3 regions of the Lactobacillus sp. ESL0681 genome follow, and region 3 is predicted to be linked to each of the others. Evidence: riboswitches for the same ligand, from Rfam matches in the RefSeq annotation. Region 3 holds a riboswitch; each other region holds the start of a gene.

Region 1 (7,733 bases), 190 kb from region 3:
GCGACAAATGGCGATGCTGATTTTGGCAGGGATGATATTGTTCCGGTTGCTAGTGATGGTCCTTATTATGTGATAGAGGGCTATCCGACAACAGTAGCTGGCTTTGGTGGCTTGAAGATCACACCTGATGCACAAGTTTTAGATACTAGTAATCAGCCGATTGCTGGTGTATATGCTGCAGGAGAGGCTGCGAGTGGGCAATTATTTGTTCATACCTATCCTGCAACTGGAACGATGTTAACAGTTTGTACAGTATTTGGCAGAATTGCTGGACAAAATGCTGCTGAATATGCTAAAGAATAATTTTACTATGGGAGATTATAAATAATGATAGTTAATAAAAACACTTATTATGATGCTAGTTATGACGTAGTTGTGCTAGGATTTGGGGGAGCTGGAGCGACAGCTGCTCGCTTTGCCGCAGATGATGGAGCTAAAGTCTTATTGGTAGATTCCGCTCCGGAAGGCCATGAAGGTGGTAATACTAGATATGCTGCTGAATTAGTCGGTTATAGCAGCAGCGAAGCTGACTACCGTAAATATTATGAAGGTTTAGCGCAACATTTCGAACTTGATTCTGAAGTCGAAACAACAGTCGTTCATGGAATAACCCACATGAAGGAATACTTCAAAAAATATTTAGGTGTTGACCAGCCAGTTAGCTATAAGACAATTTTGGGGCTACCAGATGATGCAATTGATGCCGATCATCCTGATCTTCCGGGTGCGAAGAGTTATGACATGATTACACTTAAACCGGGAATTTTTAACGCTTCACTTTGGAATGTTTTGCGCCAAAACGTAATTGACCGAAGTGATAACATTGATGTGTGGTATTCTTCGCCAGTTGAACACTTACTGCAGACACCTAATGGTAAAGTGGTAGGAGCACAAATTGAGCGCGATCATGTTTTATTAAATATTTATGCTAAGAACGGCGTTGTTTTAGCAACTGGTGGAATTGAAAACAATCCAGAGAAAATTCAAGATTACATTGGTTCTTATAAATTAATTCCTTTAGGGACACTTTATAATCAAGGTAAAGGAATCGATTTAGCCCATGAAGCGGGTGCTGATATGTGGCATATGTCAATGTATGCTGCTGGGGGGATGCAACAGAGCTTTGCCTTTTATGAACCAGGGATGAAGCGTGCGCCATTTTATATGGGTAATCCAGTCTTTTATACTGGTAGTATTTTTACAGTTGGTGATGATGGTACACGTTATTTCAAAGAAGATCAAGCAGCTCGTGAAGGCTATGTTGAAAATCATGGTTCTTGGTACAAGCCACTTAATCCGATTAAGCCATACTTTGTATTTGATCAAAAGCAATACGATAAGATTAGTGAATTGAAAGACTTCCCTGATAATAAGGCATTAAACTCGGTAATTAAGGCTGATACTGTGGCGGAATTAGCCGACAAAATGGGGGTTACTGCTGAAAAGTTACAAACTACTATTGATGAGTTTAACTTCTTTGCGCAAAAGGGCACTGATTATGCCTTTCATCGCGCACCTGAAACTTTAACAGAGTTTTCTGCTACTGGTCCATATTATGCTACGCCATTGGTGCAAACTATTGGTTGGTCTGAGGCTGGACCAAGACGTAACGCACGGGCTGAGATACTTGATCCTGATCATCAGCCAATTCCGCATTTGTATGGTGCAGGAGAATTGGGTAGTAATATGGCTAATCTATACCAAGGTGGCTCTGACTTAGCTGATTGTTTAATCTTTGGTAAGATTGCTGGTCAAAATGCGGCTCATCCTAAAGATGATGTTGAAGATATTTCTGCAGAAACAGCAGATCATGAACAGCATATTGGTCATCAACCACTATCTTCAGATCTTAAATCAGAAAAGTATGCTGTTGGTCCTAATCAATACTTAGGCAAATCTGATCAAGGTATGGGTGATGAAATTGTGGTTCGCGTAACTGTGGATCAGCAAAAGAATATCAAAAATGTTGAAGTCTTAAAACAAGCGGAATCAGATGATTACGGGCTTAAGGCGATCAAGGAATTGCCACAAGCGATGGTTAAAGCTAATACAGTTGATGTTGATGCCGTTTCTGGTGCATCTAACACCACAAGAGGCTTAAAAGCGGCCGTTAAAGATGCTCTAAGTAAAATTAAATAAAAGTTTCTAGACTAAAAAGTCCTGGTAGTTTAATTGCTATCAGGACTTTTTTTAATCTTAAATAAAGTAATTTTGAATTTTTAAAACCCATTATATAACTTGACTTTTTATTTCGATTTTTATAGCATGAAGTGAGCTTCATATATGTGATTAAATAAGGTGAAACGATGCCAAATTTAGTAAAAAAACTACGATTAGAATATAATTTAACTCAAGAAGAATTGGCAGAAAAGGTTAATGTGAGTAGTCGAACAATTATTTCGATTGAAAAAGGAAAATATAAGCCATCATTAGTGTTGGCATATAAACTTGCTCGTATTTTCAAGCTTAGTGTTGAAGAACTCTTTTGCTTACAGGATTATTTGGGAGAAGAAAATGAGGAAGAAACTAATTAAAAATGCTATTTGCGAAGTATTCTTTTTATTACTGGGCTTAATCGAATTAGCAGCCATCTTTTTTAGTAATGGTTGGGGTCATGAGCTAAAAGATCTTATTTTGGCGGCGCTTGGTTTCTTCATAGCCCTTGGCTATCATATTAACGCCCAAGATATTAAAAAGGGTCACAGAGATGAATTTGAAGATGATGAACGTGATCGATATGTTAGTAACGTTGCTGATGCGCGTGTACTTAAGTGGTTGAACAATATTGTGTTAATAGTGGCTGTTATCTTCGCCTTGTTATATGCTAATTTTAAAGTCGAAACATTTATAGTAATAGTAGCTATGTCAATTTTTTATTGGAATGTTAGTATGATTTTACAAATTATTTTTGGAATCATTGAAGATCGAAAAAATTAATTCGTTTAATTAAAAAAACTTCCAGAAGTAATCAACAACTGGAAGTTTTTATGTTTTGCATTACTTGTGCCAAGGCGCATTGTTCATTGTGGCAACAGTTTTGGCAATATTATTACTTTGGGCAATCATTGAAATAACGGCTGCACCAGCTGCACCAGTCTGGGCAATGGCAGTCAAATCCGTTTCTTTAATACCGCCAATTGCCACAATCGGCCGGGTACTTTCATTGACTAGCGTGGCTAAACCGGCAACGCCAATTTCTGGGTCAGCATCACTTTTGGATGTAGTGGCAAAGATGGGGCCGCTACCGTAATAATCGATACCAGCAATTTGGTTAGCTTGCTTAATTTGAGTGGAGTTGGAACAAGAATAGCCTACGATCATCTGTTCAGCTACTTCAGAGATTACTTGCTCAATCGCAGTATCACTTTGACCGACATGAATTCCTTCTGCATTAACTTTTTTAGCTAATGCAAGATCGTCATCTATAAAGAATGGTACTTGATATGCCTGACAAAGCTCATGCAAATGTTGGGCCATTGGTAAACGCTCAGCTTCCTTTAAGGTCGAATTAGTACCTTTATCACGAAACTGAAAGGCAGTGATGCCGGATTTTAATGCCGTTTCAACTATCTTAATTAGACTTTGTCCTTGTGGAATATCTTGACTGCCGCAAATAAAATAGGCTTGTAAAATGTTAGAATTAAACTTTTTCATGAAATACTCCTAAAATTGTTTGGCCCAATGATTAAGTGGGCCATGATCGTGGCCTACTTGGATCGTGTGCTCGATAGTTGCTGTGACATACTTCTTGGCTATTTTAATTGCATTAGTTAGGTCTTGGCCTAAGGCTAACTGGGAAGTAATGGCAGCAGCTAGGGTATCACCAGTTCCGTGAGTGCGCTTGGTATGGGTGCGCTTGCTACTAGTCCAAAAGCTAGAGCCGTCTGCCAGCAAAGTATAGTCACGCACATCTTCATTGTCCATGTGACCGCCCTTGATGATGACGTTCTTAACGCCCATATCTTGTAAAGTATGGGCTACATCAGGATATTGTTGTTCACTAGTGATTTTCATCCTAGTTAAAACCTCTGCTTCAGGTAAGTTAGGCGTTACTAAGGTGGCTAATGGCAATAGTTCTTTTTTGACTGTTTCAACAGCTTCATCGCTTAGTAGTTGGGCACCGCCTTTAGCTACCATTACTGGATCAACGGTAACTGGGCCGAAGTCGTATTTTTGTAAGTTTACTGCAACTTGGTGAACATGTTCGGCATCGCCTAGCATACCAGTTTTGCAGGCGCGAATATCTAAATCATCAGCTAAAGCTGCACACTGTGCGTCGATCATTTCTAATGGTAAGAGATGGGTAGCTTGTACGCCTAAAGTGTTTTGAGCAGTAACGGCTACAATTACCGCGGTGCCAAAAACTTGTTGCATTTGAAAGGTTTTTAAGTCTGCCATAACACCTGCCCCGCCACTCGAATCTGTACCTGCAATCGTTAGTACTTGGGGAAATGAATTAATTTTTTCTACCATAATATTTACCTTTCTTAATCAAATTTAGCAATTTTTACTAGGTCGGGAACCTGCACTTTAGCTAAAGCATCAATTAATTTAATGCCAAAAGTTCCGGGTCCGAGATCGGATTGTTGGTTAACTAGTAATTCTCCCGTGGCAGAAAAAACTAGTGTAGCAGTCTCGGCTGCTTCAAAGAGGTTGTCACATACCGCCGCAAAAGCTGCAACAATGCTAGATAGCATGTCGCCAGAACCAACGTGGGCTTGGAAGAGTGGACTACCATTATAAACGTGAGCGATTTGTTGACCATCACTAATCGTGTCAACAGCGCCACTGGTAATGACTACGCAGTGATATTTTTGAGCAACTTGCTTAGTGATTTCGTCTAAGTCTCCTGTACCAGAACCGGCGTCGATGCCCTTAGCTTGCCAATTAAAGTTGCCCAAGGCGGCAATTTCGCCAGCATTGCCGCGGATAATATTTACTTGAAATTCTTTTAGCAGTTGTTCTGCAGCTTCAAGACGATAATTAACGGCACCAATAGCAACTGGATCTAGTACAATTGGTTTGTGCTGCTGCTCAGCCAATTGTCCCATTTTTAGCATATGAGCAAGTTCTGTTTGCGTCATAGTACCTAAGTTGATCTGCACTGCATTAGCCATCTTGACCATTTCGGTAGTCTCATTAATTTCTTTGCTCATAATTGGTGAGGCTCCGAGTGCATTTAAACCATTGGCAACGTCTTGGACGGTTACAAAGTTGCTTTCATTTAAAATAACTGGGTTAGCTACCCGTAATTGCTCTAATAATTCTAATTGCATAATATTCTCTCCGTTAAATTCGGTAATAATAAAAAGCCTTGGCACGTTGGGTGCCAAAGCTCAATTAGAGTGACACGTTCCTAGCGTAAGTGTTAACTTACAGGTTCAAAGGGTTTAATCTCAGCTTATCAGCACCCCTCGTGTTGTTGCCATCATTATAGCGGCTTTTGGTAGAGAATACAATAATAATCTCATTTAAATAAGATTAGTCTGATCATGCCAGGAGCTAATAAATTGAAAGTAGTTAAATTTAGCACTATGCTAGGAATACATTTTTATTAAGCAAAGGGGATTACAAATGGATCAGAAATTTTTAGAAGTAATGAAGCATGAGGGCCCGGCGACGATTATTGCCCTTAACGCCCAGCCAGCGGGAATCGTTAATACTTGGATGTCATACATTACAATTGATCAGGAAGATAACCAACTATATTTACCAGCAGCTGGAATGCATAGTATCGAAGCTGACTTTGCTGAAGATAACCATGTAGTGATCACGGTTGGTAGTAAGGAAGTTGAGGGGACAGCAGGTCCAGGTGCTGGCTTTTACATTTATGGTACAGGTAAGTTCCATGCTGAGGGCAAGTATTATGACCAATTAAAAGCTAAATTTCCTTGGCTAAGAAAAATTCTTGAGGTAAAAATTGACCGCATTGAACAAAAAATCTAGCTAACTTAAAAAGCATCCTAATTCAATAAGGATGCTTTTTTGATGCTTAATTATTTTGGAAATTACGCAAAAACTTGGTAGTTTTGTCATTTTGAGGATGATTAAAGAGCTGGTCAGGGCTGCCTTCTTCTGTGATGATACCGTCGCTGATGAACAAGACTTGATCGGCTACGTCGCGGGCAAAGGCCATTTCGTGGGTTACGATAATCATCGTTAAACCTGTTGTGGCTAAGTTCTTCATTACACTTAAAACTTCTCCAACCATCTCGGGATCAAGAGCTGAAGTTGGTTCATCAAATAATAAAATCTCAGGATCCATGGAAATGGCTCGGGCGATAGCTACTCGTTGTTGCTGACCGCCGGATAATTGGTTGGGTCTAGCATCAACGTATTCTGCCATGCCGACTTTTTCCAAATTAGCTAAGGCAATTTGTTTAGCCTCTTCTTTTGATCTTTTAAGGACTAACTCTTGACCTACCATGCAATTAGCTAAGACATTTTTATTTTCAAATAAATCAAATTGTTGGAAAACCATCCCCACTTTAGCCCGATAAATGTTGCGATTATAGTTTTCTGCTAGGACATTTTTGCCGTGAAAATCGATTTCACCAGCACTCGGCTCCTCTAGTAAGTTGATGCACCGCAAGGTAGTTGATTTACCACCACCGGAAGGGCCGATAATCGTTGCGATTTCGCCTTTATTGATGTCAAAGGAGATATCACGTAACACTTCATGATTGCCGAAGGATTTCTTAATATGCTTTAAACTTAAAATGGTTTCGTTTGCTTGTGTCATTATTTCTTGACCTCTGTTTCATTATTAGTTCCGACCTGTACTTGATTAGCCATTAGATTATAGTTCTTGCTTCCTGCCAAGCGTTTTTCAATCAAGTTGAAAATTCTGGTAATTGTGAACGTTAAGATTAGGTAAATTGCTGAAATGGTCAGGTAAGTTGGGAAGAACTTGAAAGTTTGACTGGCAATTGTGGTACCAACGAAGAATAATTCCGAAACCGAGATGATACTCAAGACTGAGGTATCCTTGATATTAACGATAAATTCATTGGTAATTGATGGTAAACAATTCTTGATTGCTTGCGGTAAAATAATGTGCCACATTCTTTGGTTGTGTGTCATTCCCAGTGCACTAGCAGCTTCGAATTGTCCCTCAGGTGTAGAAGTAATCCCACCGCGAATAATCTCAGCTAAGTAGGCACCAGTATTAATAGAAACAATAATTAATGCGGCAACTGTTCGGTCAATGCTCAGGTGCCAAAATTGGGCGATACCATAGTAGATAACGGCAGCTTGCACCATCATTGGAGTACCCCGAAAGATTTCGATATAGACTGCAAGCAACCAATCAACAAATTTCAATCCCCATCTTTTTGGTCGTGACTTTGGAGTTGGGATAGTTCTAATGATACCTACTAATAGACCGATGAAGAAGCCAGCAATGGTTCCGACTGAAGCTAGTAGCAAGGTCATGCCAATTCCGTTCAGAATCATGCCACCGTATTCTTGCCACATGGAGACGAACCAGTTTGTTTGTTTCCCTTTCTTGGAAGACTTATCACTCTTAGGTTGCTGTTTAACGGCCTCATTCATCAACTTGGTTCTTTTAGCTTCTGGAATAGTTGCTAAAATGCGGTTAACGTCTTTGAGCAGCTTTTTATTAGGCTTAGCAATCCCAATCGAAGTAATTGATTCGTCTTTAGTTGCGTGGAAACCCGCCATTTTGCTGACAGCGATTGCCTTAATATCAGGATCGACTAGCTTGAAAGAGG
Region 2 (7,733 bases), 570 kb from region 3:
TACTACACTTGATGTGTCGCCACGGATTTTTAAACAACTAGGTGCCTCATATACTGATCTTTCATTTTTTGAAGAATTAGGTGCTTCTGCCATCAGATTAGATGAGGGATTTGATGGGATGACTGAAGCCGCTTTGTCTTATAATCCTGAACATATGATTATAGAATTGAATATGAGTAATAACACCGGGTATTTAGATAATATTTTGAGTTACGAAGCAAACGAACCGTTTATTTACGGTTGTCATAACTTTTATCCACAAGTTGGTTGCGGTTTAGATGATGACTTCTTTATTGAATGTAGTAAAAACTTCAAAAAACATGGTATTCATACAGCAGCGTTTGTTTCTAGTCAATGCGGAACTCATGGTCCTTGGGATGTCAATGATGGTTTACCTACGCGGGAATCGGACCGGTATTTACCAGTTGAAGTTCAAGCTAAGTCCCTATTTATGAGTAATCTAATTGATGATGTCATCATTGGCAATTCGTATGCTAGTGAATCTGAATTGCGCAGTCTTAGTGAATTAGATAGATATAAACTAACTCTTGACGTAGAAATGGTTAAGGATATTAGTGAAGTAGAACAAAAAATTTTATTAACTGAGAATCATTTTCGTCGCGGCGATAGTAATTCCTTAGTTGCACGTTCAACTCAACCACGAGTTAAATATCATGATGATAATCCAGCTCACGATAATGATTGTGAATTTGAAGTAGGGGACATTCTAATTTGTAATGATGATTTTGGTGTCTATAAGAATGAACTACAAGTAGTTTTACAACCACATAGTGATAAAAGAAAGAATAAGGTTGGGGCGATTAAGGCTGATGAATTATCACTACTAAAATATTTACGTCCTTGGACAAAATTTAATTTTGAGTCTAAGTAATCAAAGGAAAAATTAAATGTGGCAAACATTTTTATTAATTATTGGCTTGTTAATTATCTTTTTGCTTGCCAATAAAGTGGTTAGCCAAGTTTATCTTGCTGGACATAAAATTTACAGTGTCTTAGTAGGATTACTTAGCATTTTGTTATTAGCATTTGGAATCATTTATTGTAAGAATTCTATTGGTTTAACTTTGATAGGGGCAGTGTTTGTTTTTGGATGTATTGTTTTTTTAAACTCATTTGATCGCAATATTAAAACCTTTATGCACCGCAAGGATAAACAAGGTACCACTAAGGAAGATAAAGTATAATTTAACTGAAACTTGAAAGCAGTAAAACTAGCCAGATTCCTTATTGAGTCTGGCTTTTTTGGTTCTTAATTATATTTTAGACGCTTCTCTGCAGCTGCTTTTGAATAAATCTTGGCAGTAATTTAATAAAATTATTTATTATCCGCTCGACTTCTGTGGTTATTTCTTCTTTAACTGCTTTTAGGGCACTTAGCAGGTAGACCAATGCTTCTTCAAACGCCAAATCCGGCAACGCATCATTCATCAAATAGAATAAATCCCCAATTGTTCGCTCATCAACTGCTTGTCTCTCTTGCCAAGCCAGCAAGTCATAAGTTAAGGCGGTAATTGCAAAATATCCGCACTGACCATCGTAACTTTGAATTTGTGATTTATCTAAAGCTAGGTATTGCTTAGCTGCTTTAAAGTAGGTTTCTATCTGCCATCTACGACCATAAAGCTGAATGACTTCTTTAGGTTGCAGCTGATATCTGGTGGTAGCCAAGACCAAGTACTTTCCCTTATTACCACGTTTAGTAACATATACTAGTCTGATAGGAAAACTATGTCCTTGATACTCTGCCTCGACTACACAACTATAAAGATAGTCATCTTTGGCTTTCAGCTTTGAGCCAGCTAAGCGTTCATACAAACTTTTTACATCATAAAGGCGACCACGATAGCGGTAGTATACCTTCTTGCTCAACTAAGCATCGAGACACTGTCTAATCCTAACTGCTTTAACTGCCAGAACATTTTTGGCGAGGCAAACCAGCTGTCAAACAGTACATAGTCTGCTGGTACTCCTTCATTGATAGCTTGCTTAAGCAATTCAACCGTGACATCATTCATTTGCCTTTGGGCTTGGGTTCTTCTTCTGCCTGCAATAGAACGATTATCGGTTGTAGTGGCTTTACTGCCAAGCAGATTTTGTTTTTTCTTGGTGGACATCAAAGCAAAATTAACTGGCAAAAAAGTATTGCCGTCACTCCAACCAACGGTCAAGCCACGAAAACCATTAATATATTTATGCTCATTATGATCGTAAACTTTGGCAAGTAATTCAGCTTTCTTAGAATAGGAACGTGCTAGCAAAGTATCATCTACAATCAAAGCTAGTCTTCTACGCTTGTCAATTACCGGTTTAAGTACTTTAATTAGTTTGGCAGCAGCTAAGCAAAGCAGTTTTTGCCAATTGATGCGTTTCATCATTAAGGATATTTCTGCCAGTCTTAGAGGTAAATTCAGCTGGTTGGTCAAAACGATACAGTGATTTACGGGCAAAACGTGATTGGATTAACCATTTGACTACCATGAGCAGGCTAACTAAAGAATGACGTTTAAAATTAACTTGTTTACTTAAGTCAGCTAGACCAATTAATTTTGTAAAAGATGAAATTAAGGAAGAAGTGTCCTTTTCTTGATTGAATTGCGGTATACTGTTCATAACGTAAGAACTCCTGTAACTTTAGTTTTGGTTATTTAAAGTATAACGCAGAGAGGGCTTGCGTTTTTATTTTTTAGGCAAAAAAGCTAGAAATCACGCTCTTTTGAGGTGATTTCTAGCTTTCAAGTTTCAGTAATTTAATATAAAAGAGCTCGCTAAATTTCTTTTTGAAATATTTAGCGAGCTTTTTAGTTGGTAAAGTTGAAGTATTATTTAAAGGTAACTTTTGCGATGCGAACACACCAATCGCTACCATAGACATAACCAGAAGCATTAATAGTTAATGTACCGTTTTTTGGTTCTTGCATAAATGATAGCTTTTCTCCGTTGTCTAACCAGCTGATAGCTTTTATTTCTTTGAAGAAACCTTCAAAAGACCGCAAAGTATTTCCTTCTCCGCCCAGTACCACGTTGTCGTTACCGACGATTTCTAAGTCATGAATAAACAGATACTTATTTTTGTCATTGCCAAGTACCAAATCTTTTTGATTACCATTTGCTTGGACCCTGGCCTCAGGTCGGGTTTTATAGATAGCTTCACTGGCCATCTCTGTCCAATTACCTATTTGTTGCATAATAGCATGATTTATTTCAGGAATTTTGCCACTACCAGTAAGTCCAATGTTGAGCAAAATATTGGCACCAATGCCGCGACAATGCACAATATTTTCTATTAATTCTTTACCGGACTTAAAATCTAAATCATTTTTGGCAAATCCCCAGTGTTTGTTCATAGTAATTGAAGCTTCACCAGCTACATACTTATCATCAAAGCCGTGATTGACTTGGCTGGGTGTTTCTCGTTCATAAGTTACAACATCAATCTCTGAATTACTAATTTGGCCACGTTCTTTAAGACCGGTATTATTAATAATGATAGCTTCAGGTTGATATTTGCGAATCATACCGTAAAGTCGTGAATGTTTCCAATTTGCGTCTTTTTTATCCCAATCACCATCAAACCAAAATCCGCCAATTGGTCCATAATTTTGACATAATATTTTGACTGAATTCAATAAGTAATCAAGGTAATCATTAAAGTTATTCTGATAAAGAGGCGAGTGCCAATCATAAGTTGCCATGTAGAAAAATGGTTTGATATCATATTTGTTACAGGCATTTACAAATTCTTTAATCAAATCACGGTGAGCTAAACTATGTATTGCGTCAAATGTTGATAAGCCTTTAGTGTCGTATAAGAAGAAGCCTTCATGATGCTTAGTAGTTAGGACAATGTATTTGGCGCCCATCTGTTTAGCAGCAAGGACAATTTTATCGGCATCGAAATTTTCTGCCGCAAAGGAAGCAATTAATTTTTCGTATTCTGCTTGATCATGTTGATGAATATATTCCGTCCATTCGCCTTTAGCAAGTTGTGAATATAGCCCCCAATGAATAAACAAACCAATACCCATGTCTTCGTAATTTTTAATTCTTGTTGGAATTTTGTTCATTTTTCCTTTTCCTTATCATAATAGCATTGCCTGTGGTATACTATACGAAAATATAGTATGTCACTAGGGGTGCTTAATAGCTGAGAAAAACCCTTGGAACCTGAACAGGATAATACCTGCGTTAGGGAAGTGTTTAATAATTAAGCATTATTGTACTCCTAGTTGACTTTTTTAAGAAGGGCTAGGAGTATTTTTATGTTTACCAGATCATCAAAATGGAATGTTAAATCAATAATTTTGATTGCCTTAATTGGTATTATTATGGGGGTAGTTTATACTTATGGCTTTAATTGGGCGTATAACCTGGTTAAAATGGCTTTACTGCCAACAGGTTTTGCCCCAGTGACAGATACAGTATTTGCTGGCCTATGGCTCATGGCGGCACCATTAGCAATGTATTTTGTCCCTACAAGTGGTTCCGGAACAATTGGTGAAACATTAGCTGCAGTTGTTGAGATGGCAATTGGGGGCCAGTGGGGAGCCATTACAGTTATTTCTGGAATAGTTCAAGGAGCAACTAATGAGATTGGTTTTTTTCCTAAAAAAGAACGTTATCAAAAATTTTCTTGGACTAGTGTCTTGATTGGCGCTTTCTTTGCCGGACTGGGGTCATTTGTCCCAACTTACTTTTTATATGGTTGGAACAAATACAGTATGACTTTACAAATTACAATGTTCATTACTAACATGATTTCGGCTTTGGTATTTGATGGCGTTCTAGTTAAATTAATTACCAATCTTTTCGATAAGGCGTTAAAGCCAAAGATAATTTAAATATTATGCAAAAATTCGTTAATAAAAAAGTTGAGCGTAAAAACTCAACTTTTTTATTTTCGATTTAAGACAGCGTGTACTTTGGTTGTCAGCATGTCGATGGCGACATCATTTTCCCCACCTTCAGGAATAATGATATTGGCATAGCGTTTAGTTGGTTCAATAAACTGATGATACATCGGCTTAACGGTCTGCAAATATTGTTCAATTACTGAGTCGATTGAGCGTCCACGTTCTTTAATATCGCGTTCTAATCGGCGAATAAAGCGAATATCATCGTCTGTATCGACATAAACCTTAATATCCATCAGATCGCGAATATCTGCGCTAGCTAAAACTAAAATTCCTTCAAGAATAATGATATCTGCAGGTTCAATGTGAATGGTTTCTTTGCTTCTAGTATGATCCTTAAAGTTGTAGATTGGCATTTCGATTGCCTGATAGTTAAGCAAATCGTTGATCTGTTTTTTTAGTAGTGGGATATCGAAGGCATCAGGATGATCATAGTTAATTTTCATGCGTTCAGCCATTGAAATATTAGTATTATCCTTGTAATACGAATCTTGAGCCATAATCAAGACGTGCTCATTTTCAGCCATTTGTTCAACTATTTTATGGGCAATAGTAGTTTTACCACTACCAGATCCACCAGTTATGCCAATCACGACAGGTTTTTCAATTTTAGACATCTAAGACGCTCCTTCTTTATCAATAATATTCTACTTTAGTTTGTATGATAGTTAAAGTAAAAATGTGCTGAAATCAAGATTAATCGGTAATTTAATTTATCAAAAATAGACTTTTTTATAAAAAAGCGTTGACATATTTTTTGAAAGCGATTACTATTATATCTGGTATTAAAAAAACAAAACTTATCTTTTGAAGTTTGTTTACATAGCTATTAAACTGTATAAATTTTTGAATATTCAATATTTTAAATATAAGTTTTATAAAAATAAGACCAAAGGAGTGAGGGAATATAACAGAATTTAGAGAGATATCTCCTAGTATACAAGTAGAAGAATATTTGCAGCATCTGGTTAGTTCCATTGATAAGCGAGAAGATTTACCAAGTCAAAGAGAAATTGCTGATAAGCTTGGAATTAGCAGAAGTGCTGTTCAACATGCTTTGCGTCACCTTCAAGACGAAGGTGTAGTGTCTGTTAAACAACGCTCAGGAATTGAAGTAAATAAAAAGATCGATATTAATATGCTGGGGATGCAGTCAATGACTGCCGAGTTAGGAAATCAAAATGTTAAGATAAAGCATTTGTCGACAAGCAGTGTTCAGGTCACCAAACAATTGCAAAACTTTTTTGGGTCAAAGACAAGTCAATTATTAAAGATAGAAAGAATTCACTGCAACAGGGATAAGCCTCTAAGTTATGAAATTACATACTTTAATAAAGCGGAATTTCCAACTTTGGAAAAGGTGGATTTTACTAACTTATCACTTTATCAGATTTTATGTGATGAATATAATGCTGTACCAACATATGGTAAAGAGGATATCACGTGTATTTTAGCAGATGATAGGTTGGCTAAGGCGTTGCAAGTTAAAGACGGTGAGCCTCTTTATCAAATTGAAAGTTTTAATTATCAAGCTGATGATCGTCCACTTGAATGTACCAGGCAATATTTAATTGGTAAACAGTTTAAATACTATTTCACTGCTAATAATATTTTTGATTATCAGGAGGATTAAGATGCTATTTAAAAATGTTTATTTTGATCTTAATTACAAAATTGCCAATGGTTTTTATTCTCCAGGAAATAGTTTACCTAATGAAAATGAACTACAACAAATTTATGGTGTAAGTCGCACAACTATTCGTAAAGCAATTGATCAGTTAGTAAGTGAACAAAAGGTAGTTCGTAAAAAAGGAAGTGGTTTATTTGTAAGGCCTACTATTTCAAAGCAAAATATTCTGAATATGACTGGTATCATCAGACCAACTTATCTTGAATCATCAGATAAAGTTAAATTTAAGGATACTTATTTACGGTTAGTTGGCCCTTATTATGCAGATATATTAGGAATCTCAGCTAATGAATTACTGTATTACGTATCATTTAAAACATTATCAAGCCATGGAAAATCCTTTGAAAAATTATTATTGCCATTGGATAATTTCCCAGGTTTTGATCCAGCTTGTCTGAAGGTGACGCCCATCATTGAGGTGGTAAATTCAGGTAAATTTAATCTTGAAAATGTATATCAAGATTTTCAGTTGATTGAGGCATCAGCTGAAAGTAGTAAGCAGTTGAACTTAAAAATTGGATCACCAATTTTTAAGATAACTAATCTTTTTTCAACAGCTGATAAGAAAAATGTTGCTATTGAATATCGAATGCAAGATGCATTAAATACTGAATATTCAATTGATTTTAATTAATGGAGGAAATATAACATGATTAAACTTGTAAGAGTGGACCACCGTTTAGTTCATGGCCAAGTTGCAGTTTCTTGGTTTTATAGTTTGGATGCCGATACCATCTTTGTTGTTAACGATAGTGTCGCCAAAGATGATTTTCGCAAATCAGCTATCCGTTTAGCTAAACCTGACAATGCCAAACTAGTAATGAAGAGTGTTGCCGAAAGTATTGAAGCAATTAACTCAGGAATTACTGATAAATATAAAATGTTGATTGTAGTTGAATCAGTAGCTGATGCAGCAAAGTTAATAAAAGGTACTCAGGGGAAAATCAAAGGTCTTAATTTAGGAGGTACCAAACCTCGTGAAGGAACCAAAAATTATTCTAAAACTATCAACTTGACTGATACTGAGGCTGAACAATTAGTCGATCTGCAAAACGATGGCGTTGATGTCTGGATTCAACAAGTTCCTAGCGAAGAAAAGCGAGAATTTCATA
Region 3 (7,733 bases):
TTTACCAAAGTAGACTGGTTCTTTTTTATTAGATCTTAGTAAATTAAATAATATTAGTCTTACCTTCCTCTTGGACTAACTTCCAGCCAGTAACAAAATGCTGCTCACGCAAATTACACAAGTCGTGATAATCACTTTCCAGACTATCAATCGCATCCTGAAGCTGCTTGTTCTGTCTGCGTATTTCATTCAATTCAGGATCGTTAACCACTCCTTTAAGATGCATTGTTGCAGCTAGCGAACGTCTTCTTTCCTCAAACTCACCTTTTAAGGTTGCCAGCGTATTCTCATATGTTACTAGCTTTTGATTAACCTGCGAAATCTGGTTATTTAACTGCATAAATAATTTAAACGGCATGTTGGATTTTATTCGATTGCACTCTTTACACGACAGTATCAAATTATCAAAGTCATTATTATGCGATAGCGATACTGGGTCCTTATGATCCACGCTGTGACCACGGCGACCACAATATTGACAGCGATAATGATACTTGACGCGAATCCGTTCACGATCAATATAATCAACTTCATTTAATTGGAAGTTAACTGCTAAGCCCAATTTTTCTAAGTTTTCAGCAAAAGTTAAATCTTTGCGCGGCACAAAACTTATTTTTCCTATTTCACTAGCAATTACCGCCTTATTAAAATCTGATCGCGGTAATTGCTGCTGTGCTAGACTATTACCGTCATAGTCTTGAATCAAGGACTCATAACATTTTCGTTGTTGTTTATCAGTAATCAAAAATTGCCTATCTTCGCTAGCATCACTGCCGGTAAAGGTATACAGCATACTTTGCGCAAAAATCTGTACTGCAATATTGGCAAAATTTTCGGGCCTTTGACCTCGCTCCAGGCACAGATCACAAACACTAGTCAGTTTAGGATTTATTAATCCTTCCTGCTTAAAATGAACGGAATTCATGCGTAAGCCGCATGCACTGCATTGGAATTTCACTTAGGTCTCCTTTGATAGTGTTAATTATTTATCTTAATTCTACTCAAGTTAAACAAATAAAAAAAGCCGCATTACTTTCGTAAGTCGACTTTTATTTTTTATAAATTTGGAACAAACTACTTAGTTTCGTCTGCTTTAGCCTTGTTCAAGAAAGAAACAACAGCTGCAACGTGAGCAACACGCTTCTTAGCGTTCTTCTTGTTCTTAGGTCTTTGGTTTGGTTCACAACCAGTGTTGTAATTTTCACCTTTACGCATAGTACTATACTTCCTTTCAGATTTTCGAAAATCTCACTTAGTTTACCATGTTAAAGCTTTCTAGGCAAGATTTAACCGATTTTAATAAGTAAGATCCAGCAGAAAGTAGGATTTCAAAAAAATAACCTGCCGTAATTGCAGATTATTTATAAAGTTACATCTTTTTAAACTAGCAAGTCTTACCCTCTTGCATATCTTTAGCAGTTACTGACGATGGTTCATATTCATTAATCGAAACTGCACCGTCAATTACGCCACTGTCATCAGCTAAATTCAACGTAGCATCTTTTTCATCAACAACTAAATCGTTGCCTAAAAATTGCATCTCAGCCGGACTAGTATATAGGTCAAGACCAGCATTATTGGTTACCTTTATTGTGAAAGCTGGATCTTTGGCAGCTAAAATAACAAATTGAAAATTAGCTCCAATTGAGCAGGTACCACCAACTTTAGAATATTCATTAGAACCGTCATTTAACGCTAGTAAAACCACCTGACCAGCTTGAACACGACTGTTAAGCTTCTTTTCGGCAGCTGGCTTTAAATTCATTTGAACTTTATCCATAACTAAATCCCCCCTTATCTTTAACTACTAACTAAAGTATAGTATATAATAATATAGGAAAGCAAAGTTCTTGTTTATTAGCCAGACTTCATTATGATTACAAATTTATTATTGCATACAGCAAAAAAAAAGCTCAAAATAGAAGTAATGACTTTAGATGATTGTAACTTGCGAAAGGGGACATTTTATGACCGTCTTGAAAAAAATCGCTAACGACAGAATCTTACAAATTACTGCTGTAGTAACTATAATCAGCCTTTTTTTTGCTAGACCGCGGCTCGAGGACATTAACTTACACACTATATTTTCGGTAGCCGCGATGCTAGTCATTATTCAAATATATGCCTACTTGCATGTTTTAGACGTGCTGGCGTATAAATTAACGAGTATTGCAGATAACACACGCAAACTAAATATTCTATTTACGCTATTAGCTATTATTGCTGGGATGTTTTTAGGTAACGATATAACAGCGCTTACACTAATTCCATTATATCTCAATATTGCAAAAAAGTATAATTTACCGCAAATATTGCCTGTTACCTTAATTGGTATGGGAGCAAACATTGGAGCGGCATTTACGCCTTGGGGTAATCCACATAACATCTTTTTAGTCAGTAAATATTCAGTTAGTGCCCTAAAATTCTTTTCTTGGTCGCTGCCTTATCTGATTGCTTCATTAATTATTGCCTTTATTATTTTTCACTTTATTCCTCGTAAACAGATTCCAATTCAAAAAACTACACCAGTTAAAATAAGTGTTCGACCAACAATCATCACTACAATGGTTTTTGCCTTTTTCTTTTTGGGCGTTTTTAAGGTGGTTAATGTAGCTTGGCCAATGATAGCTGCCATCATTTTGGCACTATTAATCAATCCTAAGATACTACTTAGAGTTGATTATGCTTTATTGCTGACTTTTACCTGTTTCTTTATTTTTATTAGTGATATCCAACAGATTCCGGTCATTGTGACCTTAATTCACACCATGATTAATTCAGAGGGGTCAACTTATCTTACCTCGATTGTTTCTAGCCAGATTATTAGTAATGTGCCAGCTACGATTTTAGTTGGGAAGTTCACGCCGTACGCTGAAGCCCTATTTTTGGGATCAAATATTGGTGGCTTCGGCTCGCCAATTGGTTCAATGGCGAACATGTTAGTTCTAAAAACCTTTACTGAAAATGGGACAGTTTCAAAAGGTGAATTCTTTAAGAAATGGCTATTGATGCAAATCGCTGGTTTAGTTATCTTAACAATTATCGGAGGAATTTTATTACTCATTTAAAACCAGTTCGTTACTATTTCCAAAAAAAGTAGAAGTTAGTTATAATTAGATTAAGCTAGATTAAAAGGAGAAAAATATGTCACCATTAATGTGGATAATTCTAATTATCATTATTCTGTTAGTTGCTATCTATATTACCAGCTATAATTCACTGCAAAAATCTAAGGTATATACTGATGAATCTTGGAGTCAAATTGACGTGCAGCTAAAGCGGCGTAATGATTTAATTCCCAATCTTGTAGAAACCACTAAAGGCTATGCTAAACATGAAAAAAGTACTTTAGCTGAAGTGGTGCAATTACGGAATCAATTGACTGCGATTCCTAGTGATGATCGGGCGCAAGCGTTAAAGGTATCAAACCAGATTTCAGATGCGCTGAAATCAATTTTTGCTTTACAGGAAAATTATCCTGATTTAAAAGCCAACCAAAACTTCATGAAACTACAAGAAGAATTGACCAATACCGAAAATAAAATTGCTTATTCTCGGCAACTTTATAATTCTTCAGCTGCCCTTTATGATCAAAAGCTATTAACTTTTCCATCTAATATGGTCGCACGAATTCATGGCTTCCAGAAAGTCGATTATTTGCAAACAAGTGAAGCCGAAAAAGAAACACCTAAAGTTAAGTTTTAATAATAGGATCAACCATGCTATTTCAACAAATCGCCAGTAATAAGCGTAAAACAGGCTTGATTATGGTGTTATTCATAATTATTCTTGCTTTAGTTGGTTCAGGATTAGGCTATCTTTTTGGTGGGACACCTTGGAGCGGTTTAATCCTTGCCCTAATTGTTAGTGCAATCTATCTATTGATAGTTATGCATGATCCTGCAAATATGGTAATGAATCTCAATCATGCCCAAGAAGTTCACGAATCAGACAATCCAGAATTATGGCATATTGTACAAGATATGGCCTTAGTGGGTCGCGTGCCAATGCCGCGAGTTTTTATTATTAATGATCCTAGCCCTAATGCTTTTGCGACTGGTCGTGATCCCGAGCACAGCGCTATTGCAGTCACTCAAGGTTTATTAACCATGATGAATCGTGAAGAGCTCGAGGGAGTTCTAGGTCATGAAGTTTCACACATTCGAAACTATGATATTCGTCTTTCAACCGTAGCTACTGTTTTAGTGGGCGTTATTTCCTATATTTCAGGTATTGCTAGTCGTTACATCTGGTGGTTTGATGATGATCGCGACAATGATGATCATGATGACAACAAGGCGGTTTTAATATTTAAAATTATTGCAATTTTATTTGTGTTAATTCTCGGTCCATTGTGTGCCAGTCTGGCCCAAATGGCGTTATCACGTAATCGCGAATATTTAGCCGATGCTTCATCAGTTGAACTAACCCGAAATCCACAGGGACTAATTTCTGCTTTAACTAAGATTGAACACAGTGAGCCAATGCAACAGGCTGATCCAAGCAGTCGTGGATTATATATTGAGAATCCATTACATAAGAAAAACTTATTTGACAGCCATCCAGCAACTGCAGACCGAATTAAGCGACTAGAAAAAATGTAATTTTTCACTGCCCGACCAGAGAACTTATTCTTTGATCGGTTTTTTAGTGCAACAAAAATAGCGATTCTGACCGAATCACCATTGATACTATTCTATTTTAAATTAATATTAGCTTGTCTAAATAACTCCGACCTCATCTGAACCGGTGTTTGATGATAATATTCATTAAACTTCTTATAAAAAAAGGATTTTCCATGATATCCCACTAAAGTGATAATTTCCTTAACCGAGATATCTGGTCGGGCAAGCAAATTACGGGCTTCTTGCATCCTTCGCTCATCAACATGTTCGACAAAACTCTTCCCCGTTTTTTGTTTAACTAGGCTTGAAAAATAATTAGGATTTAAACCAAAATGTTTGGCTGCTTCTGCTAAAGTAATATCAGCAAAGTTGGCATCAATATAGCGATCAAGTTCTGTTCCAGCAAATTCCATAGTTGTTGCTGGTGCAGCGTTCAAGTCTTGCTTTCTGATAGTAGTAATCAACAACAATTTTAATTCGGCCGCAATAATTTCTTTAGCAAACAAATTTGCTTGTAGATATTCATCAATTATTTTATTTATTAATTGAACTGGTTCTGATAATTCAGTATTTTTAAGATATAGAAATCGTTGTTGTTCCAATTTCTGTTCCAGCTGCTTGATAATTTCCCGCTCTGACGCAGTACGCGAACCAGTATTTCCTGGGAAATACTGCCCTAGCTTTTGTAAACTAAATTCTAGTTTAACCAACACCCCACTATTTGTTTGCTGTTGTACCTCATATTCGCACTTATTCAACAAAAAAAGCATATTTCCCGGCTTGAGCCGATATTCATAGTTATCGACCTTAATTTTTATTTCACCTGCTGCCACATAAAGCAGTTGATAGCTGCTTGCTTGATAACGATGGACACCAGTATTATGATTTTCAAGTAAAATTGTAAATAGGTCAAAATTTTTATTTCCTGAATTTAACCGTAACTCATTGGTATCTGCTGTAGTTGCATGCAAAATACTGAGTAAATATTGTTCCAGTTTAACTACTGCCATGATTTCACCACCTAATCTTAGTTTATTTTCATAGTTCAATTATATAACAAAAAAGCAGTTTAATGATGAAAAACTAGACAAAGGACATTTTTTCTTGTACAATTTAGCCAAATAACATCGGGGTGCCGTTTGGCTGAGAAGATACCCATTGAACCTGCTATGGCTAATACCAGCGAAGGGAAAATTAACGTTTTTGCGTCGTCGAGTTTTTCCTTGACGACTTTTTATTTGGTGAAAAAATGTCAATCACAACTAACAATCTCTGTTTTTCATATAATCAAAATACCAAAATTCTTAATCAAATTAATTTAACAATCCCAACAGCTAAATTTTCGCTTTTAATTGGACCAACTGGCTGTGGTAAATCAACTATTTTAAAAATTCTTGCTGGTTTATATCCTAAATACGCTGGTCAAACTACTGGAAACGTTGATCTTGATGGATTACAAGCCGGCATGATGTTTCAACACGCTGGTGAACAGTTTACTATGGCCACACCTCGTGAAGAAATCATCTTTGCACTTGAAAATTTACAAGTCTCTCCTGAACAATATTCCCAGCGATTGGCTCACGGTGTAGAATTTACCCAAATTAAGCAGCTACTTGATCAAAAGATTAATACTATGTCAGGCGGTGAACAACAACGGGTTGCCCTCGCTGTTTTGGTCGCAATGGACCTTGACCTTTTTCTATTAGATGAGCCTTTTGCCAGTTGTGATCCTGAAGCACGCAGATTTCTAATTGACAAGCTCGGACAATTACAAACTCAGGGTAAAACTATTATTGTTAGTGACCATCTATTAAATGATTATGCCGGCATTTGCGATTATCTCTTTCAATTCAAAAATGGTACAATCACTAAGCTATCTGATCATGAAAAAGACCAGCTGTTGACACAGGGGCAGACTGCTGCCTCCTACTGCTTCGCTGTCCCAAATAACAAGGCTGCTTGTTTCACCTTAACTAATGTCCAAATTGCTCACAAGCGACTGCTATTACAACAACCTGAGCTTAAAATTGCTGCTGGAAAAACAACTCTCATTACTGGGGCTAACGGTACTGGTAAAACTTCATTATTTAATGCACTCACCAAGATGATCCCTTACATTGGCAGTATTGCATATTATGATCAGGAGATTAGCAAGTTAAGCGCTCGAAAATACTTGCTTAACGTGGCACAAGTTTTTCAAAATGCCACGGATCAATTCTTAAGTGTCACAGTTGCCGACGAAATTGCTTTGAGTAAAAAACAAGGATTAAATCCATTCTTTACCTCTGAAAAAATCAATCAAACATTGAACTATCTTGATTTAGACCAGCACCTAGATCAAGTTGTTTACACACTTTCGGGAGGTCAACAAAAGAAACTACAAATCTTTTTAATGCTACTAACTAATCAAGACGTATTGCTATTTGACGAACCATTAAGTGGATTAGATGAAGCCTCCAGTAAAAAAGTTGTCCAGCTCATGCAAGAAAGTCAGCAAGCTCGCCACCAAACCTTTTTAATTATCAGTCATGATTTACATAACTTAGCCCCTTGGTGCGACTATCATCTAGTCTTGCAACATCAGCATTTGAACTATTCTACTAAGTGAGGTCAATCATGAATCCTAGTTTCAAATTTATTTTAGCGTTAATTATTTCTATCGAAATCTCCATCAAGGTCAGTCTAACCACTAACTTACTAATTATTTTATTTTGCATTGGTTACTTGTTAGTTCACCACACTACGATAAAAAAACTACTAACTTTGCTACTTGCACCATTAATTGCTGCTATCACCGTTTTTGCTACTTTATACTGGTTTACCACCCAGCCAAATCTTAATAATGCTTTGAGCCTATCAAGTCGAATTTATGTTTATACGCTCTCGATTGCCTGTGTTAGCTGCAATACTAGTGCTGAATCATTGGCACGTTCATTTGAACAAAATTTTAAGCTGCCAAGCAAATTTGCTTATGGTGTGCTAGCCGCTCTTAATATTATCCCTTTAATGAAGCATGCGGTTAAACAAATCCGAACTGCTGGTATGATGCGCGGTGTTTATCTGAGTTTTTGGTCACCAGTACTTTATTTTAAAGCCATTCTGGTTGCC

The links. Region 3 has a riboswitch for thiamine pyrophosphate ahead of OZX59_RS05765 (ABC transporter ATP-binding protein). Riboswitches for the same ligand answer to the same signal wherever they lie in the genome.
Region 1: another riboswitch for thiamine pyrophosphate. It lies ahead of thiM (hydroxyethylthiazole kinase); the one in region 3 lies ahead of OZX59_RS05765 (ABC transporter ATP-binding protein).
Region 2: another riboswitch for thiamine pyrophosphate. It lies ahead of OZX59_RS08570 (ECF transporter S component); the one in region 3 lies ahead of OZX59_RS05765 (ABC transporter ATP-binding protein).

The regions. Positions count from the first base shown of each region.
Region 1 is NZ_CP113943.1:1,389,743-1,397,475, forward strand. Features, by position in the region: gene OZX59_RS06635 (FAD-binding protein) at 1-303, shown strand, start outside; gene OZX59_RS06640 (FAD-binding protein) at 328-2,139, shown strand; gene OZX59_RS06645 (helix-turn-helix transcriptional regulator) at 2,307-2,534, shown strand; gene OZX59_RS06650 (hypothetical protein) at 2,515-2,937, shown strand; gene thiE (thiamine phosphate synthase) at 2,998-3,654, opposite strand; gene thiD (bifunctional hydroxymethylpyrimidine kinase/phosphomethylpyrimidine kinase) at 3,664-4,473, opposite strand; gene thiM (hydroxyethylthiazole kinase) at 4,488-5,276, opposite strand; TPP riboswitch at 5,337-5,425, opposite strand; gene OZX59_RS06670 (pyridoxamine 5'-phosphate oxidase family protein) at 5,575-5,946, shown strand; gene OZX59_RS06675 (amino acid ABC transporter ATP-binding protein) at 5,993-6,742, opposite strand; gene OZX59_RS06680 (ABC transporter substrate-binding protein/permease) at 6,742-7,733, opposite strand, start outside.
Region 2 is NZ_CP113943.1:1,775,700-1,783,432, forward strand. Features, by position in the region: gene OZX59_RS08550 (MupG family TIM beta-alpha barrel fold protein) at 1-892, shown strand, start outside; gene OZX59_RS08555 (hypothetical protein) at 909-1,205, shown strand; partial or broken gene OZX59_RS08560 (transposase) at 1,282-2,631, opposite strand; gene OZX59_RS08565 (alpha-L-fucosidase) at 2,841-4,085, opposite strand; TPP riboswitch at 4,141-4,230, shown strand; gene OZX59_RS08570 (ECF transporter S component) at 4,281-4,859, shown strand; gene udk (uridine kinase) at 4,913-5,548, opposite strand; gene OZX59_RS08580 (GntR family transcriptional regulator) at 5,869-6,564, shown strand; gene OZX59_RS08585 (GntR family transcriptional regulator) at 6,566-7,255, shown strand; gene OZX59_RS08590 (PTS sugar transporter subunit IIB) at 7,271-7,733, shown strand, end outside.
Region 3 is NZ_CP113943.1:1,203,328-1,211,060, forward strand. Features, by position in the region: gene OZX59_RS05730 (HNH endonuclease signature motif containing protein) at 44-958, opposite strand; gene OZX59_RS05735 (hypothetical protein) at 1,075-1,215, opposite strand; gene OZX59_RS05740 (iron-sulfur cluster biosynthesis family protein) at 1,385-1,780, opposite strand; gene OZX59_RS05745 (SLC13 family permease) at 1,968-3,068, shown strand; gene OZX59_RS05750 (LemA family protein) at 3,145-3,705, shown strand; gene htpX (zinc metalloprotease HtpX) at 3,720-4,604, shown strand; gene OZX59_RS05760 (helix-turn-helix transcriptional regulator) at 4,697-5,635, opposite strand; TPP riboswitch at 5,744-5,833, shown strand; gene OZX59_RS05765 (ABC transporter ATP-binding protein) at 5,875-7,233, shown strand; gene OZX59_RS05770 (energy-coupling factor transporter transmembrane component T) at 7,242-7,733, shown strand, end outside.